3 regions of the Thalassococcus sp. genome follow, and region 2 is predicted to be linked to each of the others. Evidence: riboswitches for the same ligand, from Rfam matches in the RefSeq annotation. Region 2 holds a riboswitch; each other region holds the start of a gene.

Evidence for each region. A riboswitch is a leader RNA that binds a small molecule or an ion and turns the genes downstream of it on or off. The one in region 2 is predicted to bind cobalamin.
Region 1: linked by a shared signal. The riboswitch ahead of AC4FIA_RS07045 (CbtB domain-containing protein) and the one ahead of nrdH (glutaredoxin-like protein NrdH) in region 2 are both predicted to bind cobalamin.
Region 3: linked by a shared signal. The riboswitch ahead of AC4FIA_RS07115 (DUF1636 family protein) and the one ahead of nrdH (glutaredoxin-like protein NrdH) in region 2 are both predicted to bind cobalamin.

Annotation. Positions count from the first base shown of each region.
Region 1 is NZ_CEYADA010000005.1:34,934-43,053, forward strand. It holds gene AC4FIA_RS07025 (alpha/beta fold hydrolase) at 1-223, opposite strand, end outside; gene pcaD (3-oxoadipate enol-lactonase) at 216-1,004, opposite strand; gene cobF (precorrin-6A synthase (deacetylating)) at 1,124-1,858, opposite strand; gene AC4FIA_RS07040 (CbtA family protein) at 1,916-2,617, opposite strand; gene AC4FIA_RS07045 (CbtB domain-containing protein) at 2,635-2,811, opposite strand; cobalamin riboswitch at 2,850-3,063, opposite strand; gene AC4FIA_RS07050 (DUF1636 family protein) at 3,131-3,475, opposite strand; gene cobA (uroporphyrinogen-III C-methyltransferase) at 3,472-4,188, opposite strand; gene AC4FIA_RS07060 (cobyrinic acid a,c-diamide synthase CobB) at 4,185-5,495, opposite strand; gene cobM (precorrin-4 C(11)-methyltransferase) at 5,492-6,301, opposite strand; gene AC4FIA_RS07070 (cobalamin biosynthesis protein) at 6,298-6,666, opposite strand; gene cbiE (precorrin-6y C5,15-methyltransferase (decarboxylating) subunit CbiE) at 6,663-7,859, opposite strand; gene AC4FIA_RS07080 (cobalt-precorrin-6A reductase) at 7,858-8,120, shown strand, end outside.
Region 2 is NZ_CEYADA010000016.1:9,602-17,721, reverse strand. It holds gene AC4FIA_RS15660 (aromatic ring-hydroxylating oxygenase subunit alpha) at 1-999, opposite strand, end outside; gene AC4FIA_RS15655 (oxidoreductase) at 1,030-3,066, opposite strand; cobalamin riboswitch at 3,401-3,595, shown strand; gene nrdH (glutaredoxin-like protein NrdH) at 3,705-3,926, shown strand; gene nrdI (class Ib ribonucleoside-diphosphate reductase assembly flavoprotein NrdI) at 3,940-4,356, shown strand; gene nrdE (class 1b ribonucleoside-diphosphate reductase subunit alpha) at 4,338-6,464, shown strand; gene nrdF (class 1b ribonucleoside-diphosphate reductase subunit beta) at 6,474-7,445, shown strand; gene murJ (murein biosynthesis integral membrane protein MurJ) at 7,578-8,120, shown strand, end outside.
Region 3 is NZ_CEYADA010000005.1:48,001-56,120, forward strand. It holds gene cobN (cobaltochelatase subunit CobN) at 1-2,073, opposite strand, end outside; gene cobW (cobalamin biosynthesis protein CobW) at 2,089-3,144, opposite strand; gene AC4FIA_RS07115 (DUF1636 family protein) at 3,146-3,544, opposite strand; cobalamin riboswitch at 3,643-3,849, opposite strand; gene cobO (cob(I)yrinic acid a,c-diamide adenosyltransferase) at 3,888-4,499, shown strand; gene AC4FIA_RS07125 (cobyric acid synthase) at 4,499-5,947, shown strand; gene bluB (5,6-dimethylbenzimidazole synthase) at 5,948-6,571, opposite strand; gene cobD (threonine-phosphate decarboxylase CobD) at 6,565-7,545, opposite strand; gene cbiB (adenosylcobinamide-phosphate synthase CbiB) at 7,553-8,120, opposite strand, start outside.

The sequences.
Region 1 (8,120 bases), on a different contig from region 2:
CGCCCATGGAATGCCCCATCACAATCGTCGGGCCGTCCAGCGCGTCCAGAATGGTCTGTGCGTACATATCCAGCGTGACATCGCCCACAGGCGTTGTGTCATCGCCGTGGGACGGCAGGTCAATGGCGCGGGCGTTGTGGCCGCGCGCCTGTAGTTCGGGGATCAGATCACGCCAGCACCACGCGCCGTGGCACGACCCGTGGACCAGTAGGATATCAGCCATGCCCCTGCGCCTTCAGGAAATCAGTCAGGATCTGTGCGTATTCCTCGGGCTTTTCAACGCAAGGAAGGTGGCCTGCACCACGGATCAGTTTGAAGTCCGAACCCGGGATCAGATCGATGGTTTCGCGCACCAGATCAGGCGGGGTTGATCCGTCCTCAGAGCCCGCGATGCCCAAAGCAGGCAGGCGCAGACCGGATGTGGGGGTAATGAAATCCGTGCCAGCGATCGCCGAACAGCAGCCCATGTATCCGGTTTTGGTCTGACGGATTAGCATGTTGTGCCATGCCCAAAAGGCAGGCGTGTCGCGGAAGGATTTCGAAAACCAACGCTCGAGGATCGGATCGGCCAGTGCCTCGATCCCGCCAGCGTCCACGGCGGCAATACGGTCTGCCCACATCTCGCGCGTGCCGATTTTAGCGCCGGTGTTGGACAGAACCATCGCGCGGACAAGGTCCATACGTTTGGCGGCCAAACCTTGTGCGATCATCCCGCCGATGGAGAGGCCGACAAAGACGCAGTCCTTAACGCCCAGAAAATCCAGCAGCTTTTCAACATCAGACACCAGCGCGCCCATGCTGTAGGGGCCTTCGGGGCAGTCCGACAGACCGTGGCCGCGTTTGTCGTAACGGATATAGCAGTATTCTTGCGGCAGCAGGGGCATGACCTGATCCCACAGGCGCAGGTCTGTTCCCAAAGAGTTGGCAAATACAACCGGTGCCCCATCGGGGTTGCCGTCGATGCGATAATGCAAACGGGGGCCGTCAATCTCTGCGATCCGCACGGGCGTCTCCTTATATTCCTGATGGGACCTGATTAAAGGCTCACCACCGGAAAGGGAATAACCAAGCAACGGTTTCGCGACTGCCAGAGGACTGCTGGGAATGCAGCCCTTGAAGGCGTTTAACGGCGCTTCAGAATGTAGCTGTCCATGATCCAGCCGTGCTGTTCCCGTGCGGCTGCGCGGGTTTCCACGATCTGGCCCGAGACGTCAGCCAAGGGGCCTTCGATCAGGATCTGTTGGTCAGAGCCAAGATAGGCCCCCCACCAGATGTGCCAGCCGTCTGCATCAAGGTTCTGGAACGAACACAGCCCGTCCAGCATGACAACCGTGGTTTCGGCGTTCGGCGGAAGCCCTTCGGCACGCAGGCGGCGACCGGTGGTGATCATGACCGATCCGTCGACGGTGTTTAGGGGAATGGCGTGCGCAGCGGTCAGGGCCTGAATTGCAGTGATCCCAGGGATCACGCGGACCTGCGGGGCAGGGGCAAGACGTTCGGCAATGCGCAGCGTGCTGTCATAAAGCGACGGATCGCCCCAAACCAGCAGGGCCACCGGACCCGTGATGTCGACACCGTCGATTGCGACCTGCCAGCGGCGGGCGATTTCGTCGTGCCACTGTTTGACCCGCTCCTGATAGGGCAGATCGGGATCGCGGACGGGGTATTCGAAATGAACGATGCGGGCTTGTGATCCGGTTCCTTCGATGATCCGGTGGCGGATTTCGGCAAGGTCGTCTTTCTGATCGCCCTTGCGCGGCACCAAAATCACAGCGGCCTGCTGAAGTGCCTTCACCCCCTCAAGCGTGATGTGAGAGAGGCTGCCCGTGCCGATGCCAACAAGCCAGAGAGTGTCCATGAAACCGGTCTCTTGAATGAAACGGGCCGGATGATGTCATCCGGCCAGTGTGGTGTTTCAGGTGTTCGGGTCTGTCAGCCGTGCCACCAAGGCACCCAACAAAGCCCAACTAAAGAAGGCAACGCCAATGACGCGGGTCGCAAAGGTTGCCGACAGTTCCGGCGGCGCAACGCCATAGAATTCGTCCAGAACCGGCGCACCGATGACGTGGGGCAGTGCAATCAGCACAAAGCCCACGGCGATCGTCAGAGCTGAGGGGCGCAAGAACATCAGCCCGAGGCCTATTGCCGTCGCGGCCATTGTGCCGAACCACCAATACTGGCGCAGATTGATGTCTTCGGAAATCGTGCCCGGAAGATTGGGCGCAAGACCCATCGACGGTGCCATCTGGACCACGGCAAACCCTGCCAGCCCCCACAGCACACCCTGCATCGCTGTCACGCGATGACCGCGCGCACGGACGAACTGGAAGATCGCAGCCAGGATCAGGCCATAGCCTGCATAGATCAGACCCGCAAAAAGCATGGTCAGCAGGTTGCGGGTGACTTCCGGCGCATCGCCACCGTCCGAATGCCCGTGCGCTTCTGCGCCTGCGCCGGTCGCGGCTGTGTCAGGTTGTCCGAAATGGATCAGGTCGCGAGATTCATAGAGCTCGGCCTGAAGAATGATATCCTGAAGGAACCCAAAATGCAGAGCGCCCGCGACAATACCCGTAGCACAGCCGCCGATTAGGGCGCCTGTTAGCGTTTTAATATCCATGGGATGTCAGCTGTGCGTCAGTGGCAGGGGAAGCCGGTGCCGTGACGGATGTCGTGTGCCGCGTCGTGCAGCGTAGCGGACTGCGCGTGACCAGCAAGGAACACGATACCCATACCCAGGAACGCTGTCAGGACGATGCCCATCAGGCCGGATTGAGCGGTTGCAGTGCTGCGAGTTGCGATGGTCTGCGACATATTTCTTTACTCCTGGACCGTCACACCCGACGGCTGTTTGGGTTTCATTTGGCGTGGCCGGTCTCCTGACTCACGGGTCGTAGCGGGCCTTTCCCCTTCCCACCAAGCACCAAGGCTTCGGCAGTGGGTCTTTGAAAGGTCGCTCGCCGCATACAGTCGCGGGGGCGGTCTGGGTTTACTGGTTGATTATCCCTGTTCCCGAATTAAGTTCCTTCCCTTCAGGGTTGGAACACCACGCGTCTTTATCCCGCCGAGGGTGCTACCCAGTCAATAGCGAAACCGAATTTATAGCGCGTCAAAGCGACATAGGTCGCATCGGTCACACTACCTGACTCGGAATTCTGGCGATCGCTTTGAAGCGCAGGTCGCCCAGAACGCGGGCGTCTTCGAAATCGCCCGTGTCCGAGTCGCGATAGTGACGTAGAAACCTATCGATCAGCTCTGCATCCGCGTCGGTCAAGTCACCGAAAAGATAGGCGGTTTTTCCCGCGCTTCTGACAGCCACAGTAGACGGACGGGTGCACCCTGACATGCAGTCGCGCGTGGCGACCACAACGTCCTTGTGATCAGCGGCCAGTCTGTCACGCAACGTGTCGGCAAATCCTGCAAGTCCCATGGGACATGAGGTGCAGACCGTGACAGTGATGGCCGCATGTTCGCTCATGTGGCAAGCGGCCCGTACAGGATCAACGCGGGCTGATCGCCGATTTCGCGTTCCAACTGGTCCGACAGGGATCGAATCGTGTGGCGCTCTATATTTTGTTCCGGTGTGCTGACCGCCTCGGCCAACAGGGCGGGGGTATCCTCGGGCAGGCCCGCATCGCACAGCATCGCGGCTAGTTTCGGGAAGGTCCGTTTGCCCATGAAAACAACGGTCGAAGCCGCCGGATCGGCCAGCGCGCCAAGGTTCATATCTTCGGGCAACCGACCGGTCACATCATGACCGGTGATAAACTGCACGCGGCGTGCCGTCAGTCGGCGTGTCAACGGAATGCCCGCCGCCGCAGCGGCCGCAATGGCGGACGGGATGCCGGGGATGATCTCATACGGAATGCCGGCTTCACGCAGCGCAGTGATTTCCTCTTCCAGTCGTCCGAAAATACCGCTGTCACCGGATTTCAGTCGCACCACGTGTTGGTCTTGTAGCGCGTAATCCACCAGCAACCGGCTGACGTGGTCCTGTTTGGGCGATGGCCGACCGGCCCGTTTTCCCACGGCAACCAGATCGGCCCCGCTGCGCACGTAGCTTAAGATCGGGCCTGACGACAGGTCGTCAAACAGCACCGCATCGGCGCGCTTAAGGCGGTCCACGGCCTTGAGTGTCAGAAGTTCGGGATCGCCCGGACCGGAACTTACAAAGCTGACGAGGCGTGTCATGCGGTTTCCTCTTGCGTGATCAGGTGAAAGAACGTGCCCGAGGCATGGCCCCGATGCGATCCGGTCTCGGGGACAAGGTTGCCGTCCGCGTCGCGCACCTCGGCCAGTGGCGCATCGGGTTGTTCCAGAATGGTCGAGTAGTGGAATTCATGGCCGCGCAGGGCAGTGTCCACCGAAAAGCCGGGCAGGGGCGCCTGAAGCACAGCACGGCGATAACCCAAATGGAATTTGCGCTTTTCATAGCTGGTCACCAGCCCGAGCAGCCCCAGCATCTGGTGGCGCGTGCCGTTTTTGTCGATCAACGCCTCGCCCAAGGCCATGTAACCACCGCATTCCCCGTGAACGGGACGCGTTTCGGCGTGACGGCGAACGCCCGCGCGGAAGGATTCGGCAGCGGCCAATTGACCGGCGTGCAGTTCAGGGTAGCCACCCGGCAGCCACACGATATCGGCGTCCGCGGCGGGGGCTTCATCGGCAAGCGGTGAAAAAGGCAGAATTTCAGCGCCCGCATCGTGCCAGCCTTCCAGCAGATGCGGATAGGTGAATGAAAACGCCGCGTCACGCGCAATGGCGATGCGCTGTGCCGGAGGTTTCGGCAAAGCAGAGGGCGTCTCGGGCAGGGCATGGCCCGCCGCCGCTGCGCGCAAAGCTTCCAGATCAACATGGTCGCGCAGGAATGTCGCGTAGTCGGCAATGGCCGCATCAAGATCGGGATGTTCGACCGCTTGGATCAGGCCCAGATGCCGTTCGGGCAGGGTCAGATCACCACGACGGGGCAACACGCCCAGAACCGGCATACCCGCGCGTTCCATCCCCAAACGTGTCAGCCGTTCATGTCGGGGCGACGCGACGCGGTTCAGGATCACACCGGCAAAGGGCAGATCGGGCAGATAGCTGCGGAAACCCAGCGCCGTCGCCGCAGCAGACTGCGCCTGCCCACCAACGTCCAGCACCAAAACCACGGGCCAGCCCATCGCCTGCGCGGTTTCGGCACTGCTGCCAAAGCCCTGCTGGCCGCGTGTCGCAACGCCGTCGAACAGGCCCATCGACCCTTCGGCCACGCAGATATCAGCGCCCTTCGCACGGGCCGAGATGGCTTGCCACAGCTTCGGCCCCATGGCCCAGCCGTCCAGATTGAAACTGGGTCGTCCGCAAGCCGCCTGATGGAAGGCCGGATCGATATAATCGGGGCCTGACTTGAACGGCTGCACGGCAAGCCCATCATCCGCCAATGCGCGGAGCAGGCCAAGCATGACTGTTGTTTTACCGGTGCCCGACGACGGTGCAGAGATCAGCAGGCCTTTCATGACGTGCCCTGACCTTCGGTATCATCGGACCAACTGGCCCACGGGCTGTCGGCGCTTTGCGGGCGATAGCGGCGGTCGTAGTCCACCGCATAAAGGCAGCTTTCATCAAAGCCTTCGCCCTTCAGCGCAGGGCCGACAAGGATCAGGGCTGTGCGCTGAATGTTGTCACCCAGTTTGTCCTGAATGTCGGCCAGCGTGCCGCGCAGGATCGTCTCGTCAGGCCAGCTGGCGCGATAGACCACGGCGACGGGGCAATCCGCGCCGTAGGCGGGTGTGAGGTCGTCGACGACCTTGGCAAGGTTCTGGATCGACAGGTGAATGGCCAGCGTCGCGCCGGTCGCGGCGAAATTGGTCAGTGTTTCCCCTTCGGGCATTGACGATGCGCGGCCGGGCGTGCGGGTCAGCACCACGGATTGCGCCAGACCCGGCAGGGTCAGTTCTGCGCCCAAGGCAGCAGCGGCGGCAGCAAAGGCCGGCACACCGGGGGTGACGGAGACGGGAATGCCCTCGGCCCGCAGGCGGCGCAACTGTTCGCCCATGGCGGACCAGACCGACAGATCACCGGAATGCAGCCGCGCCACGTCTTGCCCCGCATCATGTGCACGACGGATTTCGGCAACGATCTGATCCAGATCCATTGACGCGGTGTTCACGATACGGGCGTTGGGTGGGCAATGTTCCAGAATGGCCTGTGGCACCAGCGATCCGGCGTACAAACAGACAGGACAACTGGCGATGATATCGCGGCCCCGCAGGGTCAGAAGATCGGGCGCGCCGGGACCGGCGCCGATGAAATGTACGGTCATGATGTGGCTCCTTGGGCCAGCGCGCAGGTCGAAAGACGGTCCTGTGCATGCAGTCGCGGGGTCAGAAGGCGTGCACCGGGGCCTGCGGCGGCAAGGGCGGATGCCTCGGCCACTGACCCCGTTGCGCGTTCTTGGATCGCGCGGGCGGATTGGGTGATGGTTTTCTGCTGTGTCATTGCCTCTGCCGTCACCAAAACAACGGGCAGGGCAAGGGTTTGTGCCAGTTCTTGCAACGTGCCTGCCTTATCCTCGGCTGTGGCCAAAGCGTCGGGCGACACGCCTGTGGCGTCGCAGGCCTGTTTCAGCGCGTCGCGCAGACTGTTCTGTCCAGCACGTGTCGAGAACCCGAACCCCGCAACGATCATAGCTGAATGCTCCATTGCGTGATGGGGTAAGATGCGCGCCACCCGCGTTTCGGGCCGATGGGCACGGCATTGGCAATCTCGATGCGCATCAGGTTACCACCAAGGCGCGCGTGCGTCTGCGTCAGCAATGCTTCGCTTTCCAGAGTGACAGCGTTGGCAACGATGCGCGTGTCTTTGGGTAGGGTTTCCAGAAAGGTGATCAGCTCTTGCGACAGGCCGCCGCCCACGAAAACGACGTCGGGTGGTGTTAAGCCTTGGAGTGCATTGGGTGCTTTGCCTTCGACCACGGTCAAGCGGCCAACGCCCAGACGGTCCGCGTTGTCGCGGATACGCGCGGCGCGGTCGGCACGGGGTTCGATTGCGGTGGCGTTCAGGGTCGGATCGGTCAAAAGCCATTCGATCCCGATCGAGCCAGAGCCGCCGCCGATGTCCCAGAGATGTTCGAACGGTCGCGGGGCCAGTGCCGACAGGGTCAGCGCGCGGATCGGTTGCTTGGTGATCTGGCCATCGCTGTCAAACCAGTCATCCGCCCGACCAGAGGCAAGCGGCATCACCGCGCCGTCGCCTTTGATGTCAAGCGCGATGCAAACGGGATGTGCGAAACTGCCATTGCCCAGATCACGCGCCACAGCTTCGGTGGTCTGTTCACGCGCGCCATTCAGGGCCTCCAGCACCGTGCAGGGGGTGTCGCCAAATCCGGCATCTGTCAGATAGCTACCAAGCGCCGCTACCGCATCACCATCGCGCAAGGTGGCGATGATCCGGCGACCAGTTGCCAGATGGGGACGCAGGGCCGTCAGGGGGGTGGCATGCAGCCCAAGGCAAAGCGTTTTTTCCAGCGGCCAGCCAAGCCGCGCCGCCGCCAGTGAAAACACCGATTGTCCCGAAAAAGCGCGCCATTCGCTGCGATCCAGCCGTTTGGCCAGCACCGATCCCGCACCGAACCAGAACGGATCACCTGAGGCCAGAACCACGGTCGGTTGGCCGCGCCGTTTCATCAACAGATCAACACCATCGGAATAGGGCACCGGCCATTCGATCCGCTCGGTTCCCACGTCGGGCAGCAGCGACAGATGACGTGCGGCGCCCATGATGCATTCTGCGTTTTCCAGCACGTCGCGGCTTGCCTTGCACAGGCCGTCCGGTCCATCTTCGCCCAAACCGATTACGGTCAACCACGGAGTATCAGCCATCGACCCGAACCTCCTGATCCTTGGCGGCACCACCGAGGGCCGCAGCCTGTGCACCGTTCTGGCAGACGCCGGAGTGCGTGGCACTGTTTCCATGGCCGGACGCGTGGCGCGCCCCGCACCACAGGGCATGCCGCTGCGCGTTGGTGGCTTTGGCGGGGCTGAAGGGCTGGCCCGCTATCTGCGCGACAATGCGATCACCCATGTGATCGACGCGACGCATCCCTTTGCCGCGCAAATGAGCTGCAATGCCATCGAGGCCTG
Region 2 (8,120 bases):
TCTGACGATCCAGAAGGTTGTGACCTCGGTTTCGGTTGTGCTGATGGGCAGCATCCGGAACATCATGACCACGTCGGACAGGAAGTGGTTCCATGTGTTCGGGTAGTGGAAGAACAAAAGCGAGCCCGCATCGCGGAACGGCACAGTGCCCAGCGTCTTTTCGCAGGACGGGCCACCATCCATCGTGTAGCTGACAGATTTGCCCAACAGCGGCACGCGCACCAGACGCCACTGGCTATCGGGCGCAATAACAAAGCGCGACGGCAGGCCAGCGTCTTCGCAGCGCGACAGGTGCTTTTCGATCACCGGATCGGCGATGCCGTCACCGTTACCCGCGATGTTCGGGTTGTCATCGAACGTCACACACAGCGCAGGGTGCGAGCCCGAGCAGTGATAGCATTCGCGATTGTTTTCCATCACCAGCTTCCAGTTCGCCTGTTCGACGATGCTGCTGGTGTGCGCCACCTTGCAGTTATCAAGCCCGTGCGGCGCGAAGTAACGCTTGGTGTTTTCCTCGACCTTATCGAACGCAGGCGCTTCATCGGCCAGACAGATAAAGATCATGCCCCCTGCATCGCGGCAATGAACGGTTTTCAGGCCGTGTTGCGACGGATCGAAATCATCGCCCATCTCGCGCGCCCAAAGAAGCTTGCCGTCCAGATCGTAGGTCCACTGGTGATAAGGGCAGACCAGTTTTGGCGACGAGCCCATACCGGGTTTGCACAGGCGCGACCCACGGTGGCGGCAGGCATTGTGGAACGCGCGGATCACGCCGTCGTTGCCGCGTACGATGATCACACCGTAATCGCCGATTTGCAGCGCGATATGGTTGCCCGCCTTGGGCAGCGCACAGGCGGGTGTCGCGAAAATCCAGTCGCTGTACCAGATGTGATGCATATCCACATCGTGCATCGCAGGGTCCACATAGACATCGCGCGGCAGCGAGTGGTTCGGCTTTCGCCGCATCAGGTGGGACAGCATGTCAGAATCTTTAAGCATGGGAGGAGTCCTTAACTTCACGCGATCCGGTCACAGGTCTTTGACCAGTCGCAGGGCATCATTAATTGCAGCATGGGTGTTGCGGGCGGATACGGCATCGCCGATCCGGAACAATTGGAACTGGCCATCGGGGTTTGTGGCGATGGCCTGCGGACGGCCGTTGATCAGCGCTTCATGATCCACCGCGCCAAGGTTCGACGACAGCGGTTTCAGATCGAAATAGAGATCATCCAAGGGCAGCGTGCCATGGTTCACAACGATCTGGTCGAAATCACGCTCCAACCCCAGATCGCCATAATCGCTGTCGATCACCGCCATCAAACGGTTGCCGTCACGGCGCACGGATGTCAGGCGATAGGTGACGGTGAAGGTTGTCTTCAGCTTTTGCAGGCTGCGCATATAGGGCGTCAGGTTCATGCCCATGACCTCGGGCGCAAAGCTGCGGTCCGGTGTCATGATCTCGACCTCGGCACCCGATTGCGCGATCACTTCGGCGGCTTGCAGACCTGCGTGGTCGCCCGCGTCGTCGTAGACCAGCACCTTGGACTCCGGCTTCACATCGCCCGACAGGATGTCCCATGTGGACACAACCAGATCGTTGCCCCCTTTCAGAACATCGGTGTTGGGCATGCCGCCCGTGGCCACGATCACCAGATCGGGGTTCAGGGCGGTCACATCTTCGGCCTCGGCCCAAGTGTTGAACCGAAATTCCACATCCCGCGCGGCACATTGCGCCATGCGCCAGTCGATGATCGAAATCATCTCGCGTCGGCGGGGGCTTTGCGCGGTCAGGCGGATTTGTCCGCCCGCGTCGCCCGCGGCCTCGAACACGGTCACATCATGCCCGCGTTCTGCGGCAACGCGCGCGGCCTCTAGCCCGCCGGGGCCGGCGCCAATGATCACCACTTTGCGCGCGGTCTCTGCGCGGGGAATGTCGTGCGGCATCGTCAGTTCGCGACCCGTGGCCGCGTTATGGATGCACAGCGCCTCGCCGCCCTGATAGATGCGGTCCAGACAGTAGGTCGCGCCGACGCAAGGACGGATATCATCCTCACGCCCCTCGACAATCTTCCGCACGATATGCGGATCGGCCATGTGCGCGCGGGTCATGCCGACCATATCCAACAGGCCAGCCGACACCGCATGGCGCGCTGTCGCTACATCAGGGATCTTAGAGGCATGGAAGGTCGGCAATCCGATCTCGGACCGGATGCGTCCGGCAAAATCCAGATGCGGGGCGTTCTTCATACCCTGCACAGGGATCACATTGGTCAGCGCCGCGTCGGTATCGATACGGCCGCGAATGACGTTCAGGAAATCGACCTGACCGGTGTCCTTCAGACGCCGCGCGATCTCAAGCCCCTCGTCAGGTGTGATGCCGCCTTCGATGGTCTCGTCCGCCGTAAAGCGCAGACCCACGATAAACTCCGGCCCCACCCGTTCGCGGATCGCGTTCAGAACGTCGTAGGTAAAGCGCATCCGGTTGTCCAAAGATCCGCCATAAGGCGCATCCAATTCGTTCAACCGTGGCGACCAGAAGGCATCCATCAAGTGGCCGTAGGATTCGATCTCGACCCCGTCGAGCCCTGCCGCCTGCATCCGTTCCGCCGCATCGGCATAATCGGTGATGATGCGCGCGATGTCCCAATCTTCCAGCTTCTTGGGAAACGCCCGATGCGCCGGTTCCCATTCATGCCCTGTGGACACTGACGGCAACCAATCGCCCTTGTTCCATCCGGTCCGGCGGCCCAGATGCGTCAGTTGGATCATCACCGCGCAGCCGTGTTCGTGGCAGGCATCGGCCAGTTCGGCCATCCACGGCACGACCTCGTCCTTATAGGCAAGGATATTGTTGAACGACGGCGGGCTGTCGCGCGACACAATCGCGGATCCTGCTGTCATCGTCAGCGCGACACCGGCCTTAGCGCGTTCCTGATGGTAGGCGCGATAGCGTTCCTTTGGCAGACCATCGACCGGATAGGCCGGTTCGTGGCTTGTGGTCATGATTCGATTCTTCAGCGTCAGATGCTTGAGCTGATAAGGCTGCAAAAGGGAATCATTCGACATGGCGCTATGCTTTGCTGGACGGAGGACTGGCGCCCCTAAACAGGGTGGCCTCCCCAAAACTGCCAGACCCGTGTCAAGCGACGCGCTTATCCGCGACACGGTCGGGTTCAATTGCGACGCTTATTTGCAACGCTCATTTATCGCACCTTTCAGATGCCGGTTTTTTGCGCAGAATTCGAACAGCAAAAGTTACCGAAGTTTCTTGCATTAAAGCCCAAAAGATTCGCGCCTTATCCGACTTGAGCACGAGAGTTCCAGACCCTGATTGTCGAAAAAATCGAAAAAATTTCACCTGTCGGAAGATACAAGATATTGACGCGACCGCCCCTAGGGATACTATCAGCGGTGTTCTAGCAGCGGCAGCACACGCCGTCGTGAAAAGGGAAGACCGGTGAAAATCCGGCACTGCCCCCGCAACTGTGAGTGGTGAGTTTTATGCCCATAATCCACTGGCGCTAAGGCGCTGGGAAGGCGGGCAAAAAACGACCGAGCCACAAGTCAGGAGACCGGCTGGAACACAACAGATTACGACCACGAACGGAGGGTTCGGGGCGCTGGTTCCTTGTGAGCTATAGGCGGTTTTTCTGCCCGGCACCCGTGTCCTGCGATCAAAAAACCGACAGGCAGAGGGGCCCACAATGACAATCACAGTTTACTCCAAACCGGCATGCGTTCAGTGCACAGCAACCACCCGCGCACTTGAAGCTAAAGGCATCGAATTCGACGTGGTCGATCTGACAGAAGACGACGACGCGATGGAGCGTGTGACCGATCTTGGCTACCGTCAGGCCCCCGTTGTGATTGCCGGCGACGCGCATTGGTCCGGCTTCCGTCCCGACCTGATCGGCTCTTTGGCCTGATCCGTCAGGACCGATGTCGGCGCTGGTTTATTTTTCATCCCGCTCGGGAAATACCGCACGTTTTGTGGAACGGCTGGAACTGCCCGCCTTCCGCATCCCGCGCGATCCCGACGGTGCGATGCCAGCGCCCACCACACCTTTTGTTTTGGTCACCCCCACATTCGCAGATGGCGAAGGGCGCGGGGCGGTCCCAAAACAGGTGATCCGGTTCCTGAACGCCCCTGAACGTCGCGCCGGATTGCGCGGCGTTATCGCAGGCGGCAACCGGAATTTCGGCGCGACCTACGCGCTGGCGGGGGAAGTGATTTCCCGCAAATGCAATGTTCCCGTGCTCTACCGGTTCGAACTGGCTGGCACTGATACCGACATCGCCCGCGTGAAAGCCGGGCTGGACAAATTCTGGAGAACGGAATGCTTGATCACGGCCTGAACGGCACACAGGATTACCACGCGCTGAACGCGATGCTGAACCTTTACGACGAGGACGGCAAAATCCGTTTTGATGCCGACCGTATGGCCGCGCGTCAGTATTTCCTGACTCACGTCAATCAGAACACCGTCTTTTTCCATTCGCTGGAAGAGAAGCTGGGGTACCTGGTGGACGAAGGCTATTACGAGGCAGAGGTTCTTGATCAATATGATCGCACCTTCGTCCACCAATTATGGAACGCGGCTTTCGCGAAAAAGTTCCGCTTCCCGACATTTTTGGGCGCATTCAAATATTACACCGCCTACACGCTGAAAACGCGTGACGGCAGCCGCTATCTGGAACGCTACGAAGACCGCGTTTGCATGGTCGCGCTGGCGCTGGCACGCGGCGACGAAAAACTGGCCACACGCCTGATGGAAGAAATCCTCTCGGGCCGCTTCCAGCCTGCGACACCAACATTCCTGAACGCCGGTAAGAAAAGCCGTGGCGAGCTGATCTCGTGCTTCCTGCTGCGTCTGGAAGACAACATGGAATCCGTTGGCCGTTCCATCAACTCGGCCCTTCAGCTGTCCAAGCGCGGCGGCGGTGTGGCGTTGATGCTGACCAACCTGCGCGAAGCGGGTGCGCCGATCAAAGGCATCGAAAACCAGTCGTCCGGCGTGATCCCGATCATGAAGCTTCTGGAAGACAGCTTTTCCTATGCCAACCAGTTGGGCGCGCGTCAGGGTGCCGGTGCAGTTTACCTGAACGCCCACCACCCCGACATTCTGCGCTTCCTTGATACAAAGCGCGAAAACGCCGACGAAAAGATCCGCATCAAGACGCTGTCCTTGGGCGTGGTCATTCCCGATGTGACGTTCGAACTGGCGAAGAAAAACGAGGACATGTACCTCTTTTCGCCGCATGACGTGGAAAAAGTCTATGGTGTGCCGTTCTCGGAAATCTCGGTCACCGAGAAATACGCCGAGATGGTCGATGATGGCCGCATCCGCAAGAAAAAGATCAACGCCCGCGAATTCTTCCAGACGATTGCGGAAATCCAGTTCGAGTCCGGCTATCCCTACATCATGTTCGAAGACACGGTGAACCGCGCCAACCCCGTTGAGGGCCGCATCACCATGTCGAACCTGTGTTCGGAAATCCTGCAGGTGAACGAGGCATCCGAGTTCAACGATGACCTCAGCTACAGCCATCTGGGCACAGACATTTCCTGTAACCTCGGGTCGCTGAACATCGCGAAAACCATGGACGGGCCTGACTTTGGCGCGACCGTGGAAACCGCTGTGCGCGCCCTGTCCGCTGTGTCGGAAATGTCGGCGATCGACTCGGTCCCGTCTATCCGCCGCGGCAACGATGAAAGCCACGCGATCGGTCTGGGCCAGATGAACCTGCACGGTTATCTGGCGCGTGAAAACGTTCACTATGGCAGCGCGGAAGGCATTGAGTTCACGTCTGTTTACTTTGCCGCGATCACCTACCACGCGATCCGTGCATCCAACATTCTGGCGCGTGAACGGGGCGAAAGTTTCAAAGGGTTCGAGAAGTCGAAATACGCCGACGGCACCTATTTCGAGAAATACACAACCCGCGACTGGCTGCCGACCTCGGACAAAGTGACCGAGCTATTCGCAGGCATCGAGCTGCCCACGCGCGATGACTGGGCCAAGCTGGCCAAGGACGTGGCCGAACACGGGCTGTATAACCGCAACCTTCAGGCGGTGCCGCCCACAGGCTCGATCAGCTACATCAACAACTCGACCTCTTCGATCCACCCCATCGTGTCCAAGATCGAAATCCGCAAAGAGGGCAAAATCGGCCGCGTCTACTATCCGGCGGCCTACATGAACAACGAGAACCTCGAATACTACCGCGATGCTTATGAAATCGGCCCCGAGGCGATCATCGACACCTATGCCGCTGCGACCGAACACGTCGATCAGGGCCTGTCCCTGACGCTGTTCTTCCCCGCCGAGGCCACGACCCGCGACATCAACCGCGCGCAAATCTATGCGTGGAAGAAGGGCATCAAAACCATCTACTACATCCGCCTGCGCCAGGAAGCCCTTGAAGGGACCGAAGTGCAGGGCTGTGTTTCCTGCTCGCTCTGAGGACCGGCTATGAAAGATCTTGCATCCCCGACCATCCCCCGCGCCATCAACTGGAACCGGTTGGAAGACGACAAAGACCTTGAGGTCTGGAACCGTCTGACCGTGAACTTCTGGCTGCCGGAAAAGGTGCCGCTGTCCAACGATGTCCAAAGCTGGGCCACCCTGACCGAAAAAGAACAGCAACTGACGATCCGTGTCTTCACCGGTCTGACGCTGCTCGACACGATCCAGAACACCGTGGGCGCCCCTGCCCTGATGCCCGATGCGCAGACGCCCCATGAAGAGGCCGTTCTGACCAACATCGCCTTCATGGAAGCGGTGCACGCACGGTCCTATTCGTCGATCTTCTCGACCCTGTGTTCGACACGCGAAGTGGACGCGGCCTTCCGCTGGTCCGAGGAAAACGAACACCTCAGCGCCAAAGCGGCTCTGATCCTTGATAAATACGATGCCGTCGCAGACCCGATGAAGCGCAAGATTGCTTCGGTCTTCCTGGAAAGCTTCCTGTTCTATTCGGGCTTCTATCTACCGATGTACTGGTCCAGCCGCGCCAAGCTGACCAACACCGCCGACCTGATCCGCCTGATCATCCGCGACGAAGCGGTGCACGGCTATTACATCGGCTACAAATTCCAGCGCGCGTTGGAAAAACTGTCGGACGAACGCAAGGACGAACTGAAGGACTTTGCCTTTGGCCTGATGTTCGAACTCTACGAGATCGAGTGCAAATACACAGCCGAGCTTTATGACGACATCGGCCTGACCGAAGACGTCAAAGCCTTCCTGCACTACAACGCGAACAAGGCGTTGCAGAACCTCGGGTACGAGGCCCTGTTCCCGCCCGCACTGTGCGAAGTGAACCCCGCCATTCTGGCCGCCCTGTCGCCGGACAGCGAAAACCACGACTTCTTCTCGGGCTCGGGGTCGTCCTATGTGATCGGCAAGGCCGTCGCCACCGAAGACGAAGATTGGGATTTCTGATCAGTCTCTGATCATCGGCGCATAACCGCGACCCAAATGACAAACGGCCCGTTGCAGCAATGCGACGGGCCTTTTTAGTGCCTGCGCAATGGGGTATCTGTGGTCAGAATTCTTGGGGCAGGACCGCAGTTTATGAAACCCATTCGCCTGATTTCCGGCGTCATGACCGTAGGCTTTTGGACATTGGCCAGCCGTGTGCTGGGCGTGGTGCGGGAAATCTTTCTGCTGGCGCTGATCGGCCCCGGCCCCGTGCTGGATGCCTTTGTCGCGGCCTTCCGCCTGCCCAACATGTTCCGCCGCCTGTTTGCCGAGGGCGCGTTCAACGCGGCCTTTGTCCCGATGTTTTCGCGCAAATACGAGGGCGGCGAAGACCCCCTGAAATTCGCCCGCGATGCGATGAACGGTTTGGGCTTTGTCCTGCTGATCCTGTCGGCCTTGGCGATGATCTTCATGCCCGCGCTGGTCTATGCCACGGCCAGCGGGTTCGAAGGCGACGCGCGGTTTGATCTGACGGTCGGCTATGGCCGGATCATGTTCCCCTACATTCTGTTTATCTCGCTCGCTGCGCTGTTTTCCGGCGCACTGAACGCCACAGGCCATTTCGCGGCAGCCGCAGCAGCGCCTGTCTTGCTGAACTTCTTTGTCATCACGGCGTTGGTTGGCGCGCAACTGTTC
Region 3 (8,120 bases), on a different contig from region 2:
TGCGGTCGCGTCAAAGCTGCCCTGTGCGTCTGGCGTGCGGCCCCAGATGTGAAGGCCTTCGCCGAACTGGCTTTCTTTGATGTCGCAAACAAAGCGGTCGATGCGCGTGATCGCCTCGGCGGTACAGGCGGCGCGATCCAGACCTAGGTCATCTTCCACACCCAGCGCCTGAGCCTCGGCGCGGATGTCGGCCTGTAGGCGGTCTCGGCGCTTCGGGTCTAGGCCATCGGCGTTGGAAAATTCGTCCAGCAGCGCCTCTAGCCGCGCCAATCGGTCAGGCGTTTCGCTTTGGCGCAGGGGCGGGGGCACATGGCCCAGCGTGACGGCCCCGATGCGGCGCTTGGCTTGTGCGGCTTCGCCAGGGTCATTGACGATGAACGGATAGATGACGGGCAACGCGCCAATCAGGGCCTCGGGCCAGCAGGTGTTGGACAAGGCCACGGATTTGCCGGGAAGCCATTCCAGCGTGCCATGGGCTCCGATATGGACCAGCGCATCGGCAGTGGTCTGCAGCCAGAGGTAAAAGGCGACATAGGCATGGCGGGGCGAGCGTGACAGGTCATGATATTCGTCATCACGCAGTTTCGGATTGCCCCGTTCAGGCTGCAACAGAACAAACCCGCGACCGGTTTTGACCGCGGCGAAATGGAACGCGCCGTCGTGCACTGCATCGTCGTCTTCCGGATCGCCCCAAACCTTGGCCAGTTCGTCGCGTAGGGTTTCTGGCAGTGTGCTTAGCATCTGGCGGTAATCATCCAGCGGCAGGGCAAACTCCCGCGCCAGTAGCCTGTTTTCCAGATCAGGCACCGCGCCCACGTCATAGCCAGCTTCGGAAAGATCAGACAGGATCGCGCGGGCCGAAGCCGTGGCATCCAGCCCGACGGCATGCCCCATGTTCCAGTCTTTTCCGGGATAGGTCGACAGAACAAGCGCTACGCGCCGTTCCGCCACGGGTTTGGCGGCCAGATCAAGCCAGCCGTGCACCCGTTTGACCACGGCGTCGATACAGTCTGCATCCGCGCTATGGGCATAGCGTGCGAATTGCAGATCGGGGTCGCGGACACCGGGTTCTTTGAAGGAAACAACCCCGCCCATCAGGCGTCCGTCGACCTCGGGCAGGACCACGTGCATGGCCAGATCGGCAGGGGACAATCCGCGCTCTGCCTCGGCCCAAGCGTCGCGGGTCGAGGTGGACAGGGCCACTTGGAACACCGGCACGTCGCCCGCATCCAGTGGCGAAGCCTCGCCCGCGCCTTTGCCACTGAACGCGGTCGCATTGACGATGGCGTTCGGCGCATAGGCGCGCACCTGCCGTTCCAGCCAGCCCCGTGCATCGGGGGCCTTCAGTGAGGGCACGAACAGCGCGCGGACGTGATAGCCCTGCGCGCGGAACGCGTTGTACATGGCGGTGATCGGCGCAAGATCGGCGGCAACCAGATAGGACCGGTAGAAAACGATCAGGACTCGGGCCGCGTCCGATGTCGGCATGTCGGCCAACGGGCATGCTGGGCCGTCTTGCGGTGTCCATGCCCCAACGGATGAGATCGTTTTGGCCCCGCGCACGGGCGCTGCATAAAGCCCCGCTGCCAACGCCATCTGTGCCAAAGCAGCCTGCGCCGCCACCGCGCCGCCCGAGTCGCAAAGCTGCGCCAGACGTCTGAGGGTGGATGCCGGTAGGGTCGAGACCGCATCCAGCCGCGTGTCCGGCCGCCCGTCTGCGGGCAGAACAGCCACTGCGATCCCCTTGCTTTGTGCCAGCGCCATCACCTGTTGCACGCCGTATTCCCAATAGGGCACGCCACCGATCAATCGGATCAGAATGCCCTTGGCCCCTGACAGTGTGTTGTCGATGTAGGTATCAACCGACAGCGGATGCCGTAGCGCCGACAGGTTCGCCAACCGCAGGCTGGGCAACCGCCCCTCGGGCCCGCCGCCACGCCGCCAGCCTTCCGCGAATGCGCCAAGGTCACTGTCAGAAAAAGACAATACCACCAGATCCGCCGGATCCTGTCCCAGATCCGTCGGGGTGTCTGTCTCTTCTAGACCGTGGCTTTCGCGGAAGACGACGTGCATTGTGGCGTGGTCCGCTTACTCGGCGGCTTGTGTGGCAGGTGCCAGCACGGCGCGGATGGCGGTCGGGTCGATATCGTCGTGTTCGGCGATCACAACCAGACGGCCAGCGCGGGCTTCGTCGGGTTTCCAGGGGCGGTCGTACTGATGACGCACACGGGCACCCACGGCCTGCACCAGCAGACGCATCGGTTTTCCTGCAACGCTGGCATAGCCCTTGATCCGCAGGATGTTGTTTTCGCGCGCCAGCTTTTCGATGGCGGCGACCAGATCGGCGGGATCGGCCAGTTCGGGGATATCGACAACGATGGTGTCAAAGTCGTCATGTTCGTGGTCGTCGTGCCCATCGTGATGGGACGGACGCGCATCCATGTCGTCTTCGGCGGCGGCCTCAAGACCCAGCAGAACGCGCGGGTCAACGACACCTTCGGCCACTTCGATCACGGGCAGGGGGCGGGGTGCTTCTGCGGCAATGATTTCCTTGGCTTTCGCGACACCTTCGGGACCTGCCAGATCGGGCTTGGTCAGAAGGATGATATCTGCGCAGGAAATCTGGTCTTCGAAAACCTCAGACAGTGGCGTTTCGTGATCAAGGCTTTCATCTGCAGCACGCTGTGCATCGACGCGTTCCACATCCGGGGCAAAGCGGCCTGCGGCCACGGCTTCGGCATCGGCAAGCGCGATCACGCCGTCGACGGTGATCTTGGAACGGATATCAGGCCAGTCGAAGGCCTTCAGCAAAGGCTTGGGCAGCGCAAGGCCGGAGGTTTCGATCAGGATATGTTCGGGGCGCGGCTCAAGCGCCATCAGCGCCTCGATCGTCGGGATGAAATCATCGGCCACGGTGCAGCAGATACAGCCGTTTGCCAGTTCAAGAATGTTTTCCGCAGGGCAGTCGGGAATGGCGCAGCCCTTCAGGATTTCGCCATCGACACCCACATCACCGAATTCGTTGACCAGCACGGCCAGACGTTTGCCGCCGGGGTTCTGGATCAGGTGCGAGATCAGGGTTGTCTTGCCCGAACCGAGAAAGCCGGTGATCACTGTAACGGGTAGTTTCGCGAGGTTGGTCATATCAGGCCTCCTCAGGCTCAGTAACAGGGGGTATGCGCGCAACGCAGTTGCGCTTGAAGTGTTCGGGTCGCTCGCGCCATGGAATGATGCCATCCGCGCTCTCGTGATATTGCACTGCACCAGACAGGATCATCTCTGGATGCGACATTTCGTCGACGTTTGCGAAAACATACGTCCATTTCGCATCGCCACCACGCAGGGCAACGGTGCAACCGTGATCGCAATTCTGAAGACATTTGACCGGTGTGATCCGAAGCCCGTCCGGCCCATCCAGCGCGGTCAGCCCGTCAAAAAGGGCCTGGCCGGGGCGGCGTTCGTCTTCGGGTAGCTCTTGGCCGCGTCGGCATTGAATGCAGACCAACAGTTCCGTTTGCTGCGGGCTTTCGGATTTCGCATCCATAGTTTTACTGGTCCCATCCCATCGGGAACGCGGGGCCGGATTGCGGAAAGGGACCGTATGCACGGTGCCGCCTCCGATTCCGGCACACCCCGTCCGGTTACAAGCGCATCGCGCTGGCAGGTCTCCCGGCTCACGGATTTGGGGTGTTCGCCCTGCGGCTGCTCATCCTTCCCAGCGTCGGCCAGTGGCACTGAGCGGCCTTTTCCGTTCACGGTCGCGGGGGCGGCTGTACTTGACCGCGTAGATCACGGCTGCACATTCCCTTTTCACCTGCTAACACAGGCACCAACACGCAGCCACATGGTCTGAATCCCGTGGCTTTGTCAAGAAAGAGGATACTGGCATGACCACCGACGAAAACCTTCGCCACGCCGAGAAGATGCGCAAGATCAAAGCTGCGCGCGACCGCATGATGGAGACCAAGACCGAAGAGAAAGGTCTGATCATGGTCCACACCGGCGCTGGTAAGGGCAAGTCGTCTTCTGGCTTTGGCATGATCATGCGCTGCATTTCCCACCAGATGCCCTGCGCGGTGGTGCAGTTCATCAAAGGCAACTGGGACACCGGCGAAAAGACGTTCCTGCGCGAACGCTTTGCGGATGAGTGCCGCTTCTTTGTGTCTGGCGAAGGCTTTACATGGGAAACGCAGGACCGCGAACGTGACATTGCGGCGGCCCAGAACGGTTGGCGGATTGCCAAGGAACAGATCCTTGACCCCGAAATCCAGTTTGTGCTGCTCGATGAAATCAACATCGCGCTGCGCTACGACTATATCGATATCGACGAGGTGGTCGATTTCCTGCTGAACGAGAAACCGGCGATGACCCACGTCTGTCTGACAGGCCGCAATGCCAAGCCCGAATTGATCGAGGCCGCCGATCTGGTGACCGAAATGACGTTGATCAAGCATCCGTTCCGTGACGGTGTCAAAGCACAGGCTGGCGTCGAATTCTGATGGGCCGCGCGCTGATGATCCAAGGGACCGGATCCAACGTCGGGAAATCGATGTTGGTTGCGGGGCTTTGCAGGGCTGCCAAGCGGCGGGGGCTGACCGTCGCGCCGTTCAAACCGCAGAACATGTCCAACAATGCTGCCGTTGCGCAGGAAGGCCATGAAATCGGCCGCGCGCAGGCGCTGCAAGCGCGCGCGTGTGGATTGGCGCCGAATACGGACATGAATCCGGTTCTGCTCAAGCCCGAAACGGATATTGGCGCGCAGGTCGTGGTGCAGGGCAAGCGGCTGACAACGGTCCGTGCCCGCGAATACGCCAAGCTGAAGAAACAGTTGATGGTGTCCGTTCTGGACAGCTTCAATCGGCTGCGCAGCACCTATGACCTGGTGATAGTCGAGGGCGCAGGCAGCGCAACGGAAATCAACCTGCGCAAGGGTGACATCGCCAACATGGGCTTTGCCGAAGCGGCTGATGTTCCTGTGGTTCTTTGCGCCGATATTGATCGCGGCGGGGTCATCGCGCAGGTGGTGGGCACCAAGGTTGTGTTGCCTGACGGTGACCGGGACCTGATCAAAGGGTTTCTGATCAACAAGTTCCGCGGCGATCCGACTCTGTTCGATGACGGATACAAAATGATCGAGGAGCAGACCGGTTGGCGCGGCTTTGGCGTCGCGCCGTGGTTTGCCGAAAGCTGGCGCTTGCCTGCCGAAGACGCGTTAGATATCGCCACACCTCCATCGCGCGACGGGTTGCACGTTGTGTGTTTGCGGCTAAGCCGGATTGCCAATTTCGACGATCTTGATCCGCTGGCGCAGGAACCCGGCGTGCGTGTCACCATGCTGTCGCCCGGTGATCCTGTTCCTGCCGATGCGGATGTTGTGATCCTGCCTGGTTCCAAATCGACACGGGGCGATCTGGCGTTCATGCGGGAACAAGGCTGGGACATTGACGTGATTGCACACCACCGCCGTGGTGGACATGTGCTGGGCATATGCGGCGGCTATCAGATGCTGGGCCGCGCGGTGCATGACCCTGACGGGATGGAGGGGCCTGCCGGTTCAACGCCGGGCCTTGGCCTGTTGGATATCGAAACACGGATGAGCGGCGACAAAAGCCTGCGTGAGGTTTCGGCCCGTCACGCGGCCTCGGACCTGCCGTTTCATGGCTATGAAATCCACATCGGCCAATCAGACGGCCCTGATCGCGCAAGGCCCTTTGCCTTTATAGGGGATACACCCGAAGGCGCGGTTTCCGCCGACGGGCGCGTCGCGGGCAGCTATCTGCATGGGATGTTTTCCGACGACGGGTTCCGGACAGGATGGCTGTCGCGTCTGGGCGTCGCGCCGTCGGGCAACGCCTACGAGGCGACAATCGAACAGACGCTGGACGCGCTGGCCGATCATCTTGAGACGCATCTTGATGTGGAAGGCTTGCTTGAACTGGCGCGGTGATCAGCGATCTAGCCAGTGGGCTTTGGTGTTTTCCTGCCATCCGGCACGGTGAAGCAGGGGCGTATCGTCGTTAAACTCGGGGTGTCCGATGCACAGGTAGGCGGTGAAGCGCCACGTATCGGGCACATCGAACAGCTTTTCGATGCCATCCGGATCAATGATCGACACCATGCCAACACCGATATTGCAGGCGCGGGCCATCAGCCACAGCGAATAGATTGCCATGGCCGTCGACTGCTCAAGTGTCTGGGGCATCGTCTGACGGCCCAGACCACGCCCTTCGACAGGTGCGGTTTCGGTGAAGACCGCCAGATGTTCGGGTGCGGAATCCAGACCGGACAGTTTCAGCTTTTCATATGCGGCGCGGTCAGCGTCGTCGTAGGCGCGCGCGGCCGCCGCATTCTGTTTCGCGAAATTATCGCGGACCTTTGTGCGCAGGTCGGGATCGATCACGCGGAACACCCGCCACGGGCGGGCATTGCCGACTGACGGCGCGCTGTCCATCGCGTGGCGCAGTTTATCCAGCATGCCGTCGGGCAGCGGGTCGGTGCGGAAGTGGCGAATATCGCGCCGCCACGTCAGAATGTCCTGAAGCTGCGCGCGATGCGCATCGGTCATTAGCATGTCGCAGCCCCCATGGCGGCTTCAAGCTGTGACCAGCGGTCATCTTTGGGCAGGCCCAGACGTATCCAGCTGTTCGAATAGGGGAAAATCCGGCTCCAGATATGATGCGCGGCAAGGGCATTCTGCGCGGCGGACGCATCCGGTGTGGCGTAGGTCCGGAATAAGGGCGTGCCGCCCACCACTTCCCAACCCGCCTTTTGCGCCATAGCGTCCAAGCGGTCAGAGCCTGCCGTCAGCCAGTCAATCGTCTGTTCTTGCCAGTACGTGTCGGCCAATGCCTGACAGGCGATATCAATCGCGGGGCCGGATACGGGCCACGGGCCGACCATGTCCGCCAGCCGATCCGCCAACGAACCTTGCGCCAGAGCAAAGCCCAGTCGCACACCGGCCAGACCATAAAATTTCCCGAAAGACCGCAGGATCACAACGTTGTCCTGTTCCAACTGCGGGGCCAGCGACAAGTCCGGTTCAGGATCGCCAAAGCTTTCGTCGATGATCAACAGACCAACTTGCTGCGACATTGCCTTCAGGCGGTCAGGTGTGGTGCGTCGTCCGTCGGGGTTGTTGGGGTTGACCACGACGGCCAGATCGGCGCCGGCCAATGCGTCAAGCTTACTGACCTCATCCACTTGCCAGCCACAGGCACGCAGCGCGGCGGCGTGTTCGTTATAGGTCGGGGCCAGCACCGCAGCATGGCCGGGCGCGCGCAGCCAAGGCACCATCTGGATCGCGCCTTGGGCACCGGATGTTGCGATCACGCGGGCGGGCGTGTTGTAGGCTTGGGCAGCGATCTCGGACAGGCGTGCCATCTCGGTCTTGCGAGGTAGAACTTCCCATGATGTTTGCGGGATCGGCGGTAACGGGTAGGGCATCGGATTGATGCCGGTGGACAGGTCAAGCCAATCGTCCGACGTCCCGCCGAAGCGGGCCATCGCCGCATCCAGATTGCCGCCATGATCTCTGCTCTGTGTCATCGGGGCCTTAAAGCATCGCCAGCCCGGCCAAAGCAAGCCCGCAAAGAACTAGGGCGCGGTGATAGAGTGACACAGCCTTGCTCATCGCCTGCGCATCGGGGTCAGGTGCCCCTTCGTTCAGCCAAGGTTCGTTGGCTGTATGGCCGTCATAAACCCGTGGGCCGGATAGTCTGACGTTCAACGCAGCGGCCATTGCGCTCTCGGGCCAGCCAGCGTTGGGCGAACGGTGGTTCGGCGCATCGCGGAGCATTGATTTCAGGGCAACCAACGGGCGGCTGGAGGCACAGGCAAAGGCCAGACCGGTCAGGCGCGCGGGGATCAGGTTGACCACATCATCAACCCGCGCAGCGACCTTACCAAAGGCTTCGTATCGGTCAGACCTGTGGCCGATCATCGAATCCATCGTGTTGATCGCTTTGTACGCATAGATGCCCGGAAGCCCCAGCAGCGCCCCCCAAAACAGCGGCGCAACGATCCCGTCTGATGTGTTCTCAGCAAGGCTTTCTGTCGCAGCGCGCGCAACGGCGGGTGCATCCAGTTGCGATGGATTGCGCCCGACGATCATGCTGACAGCG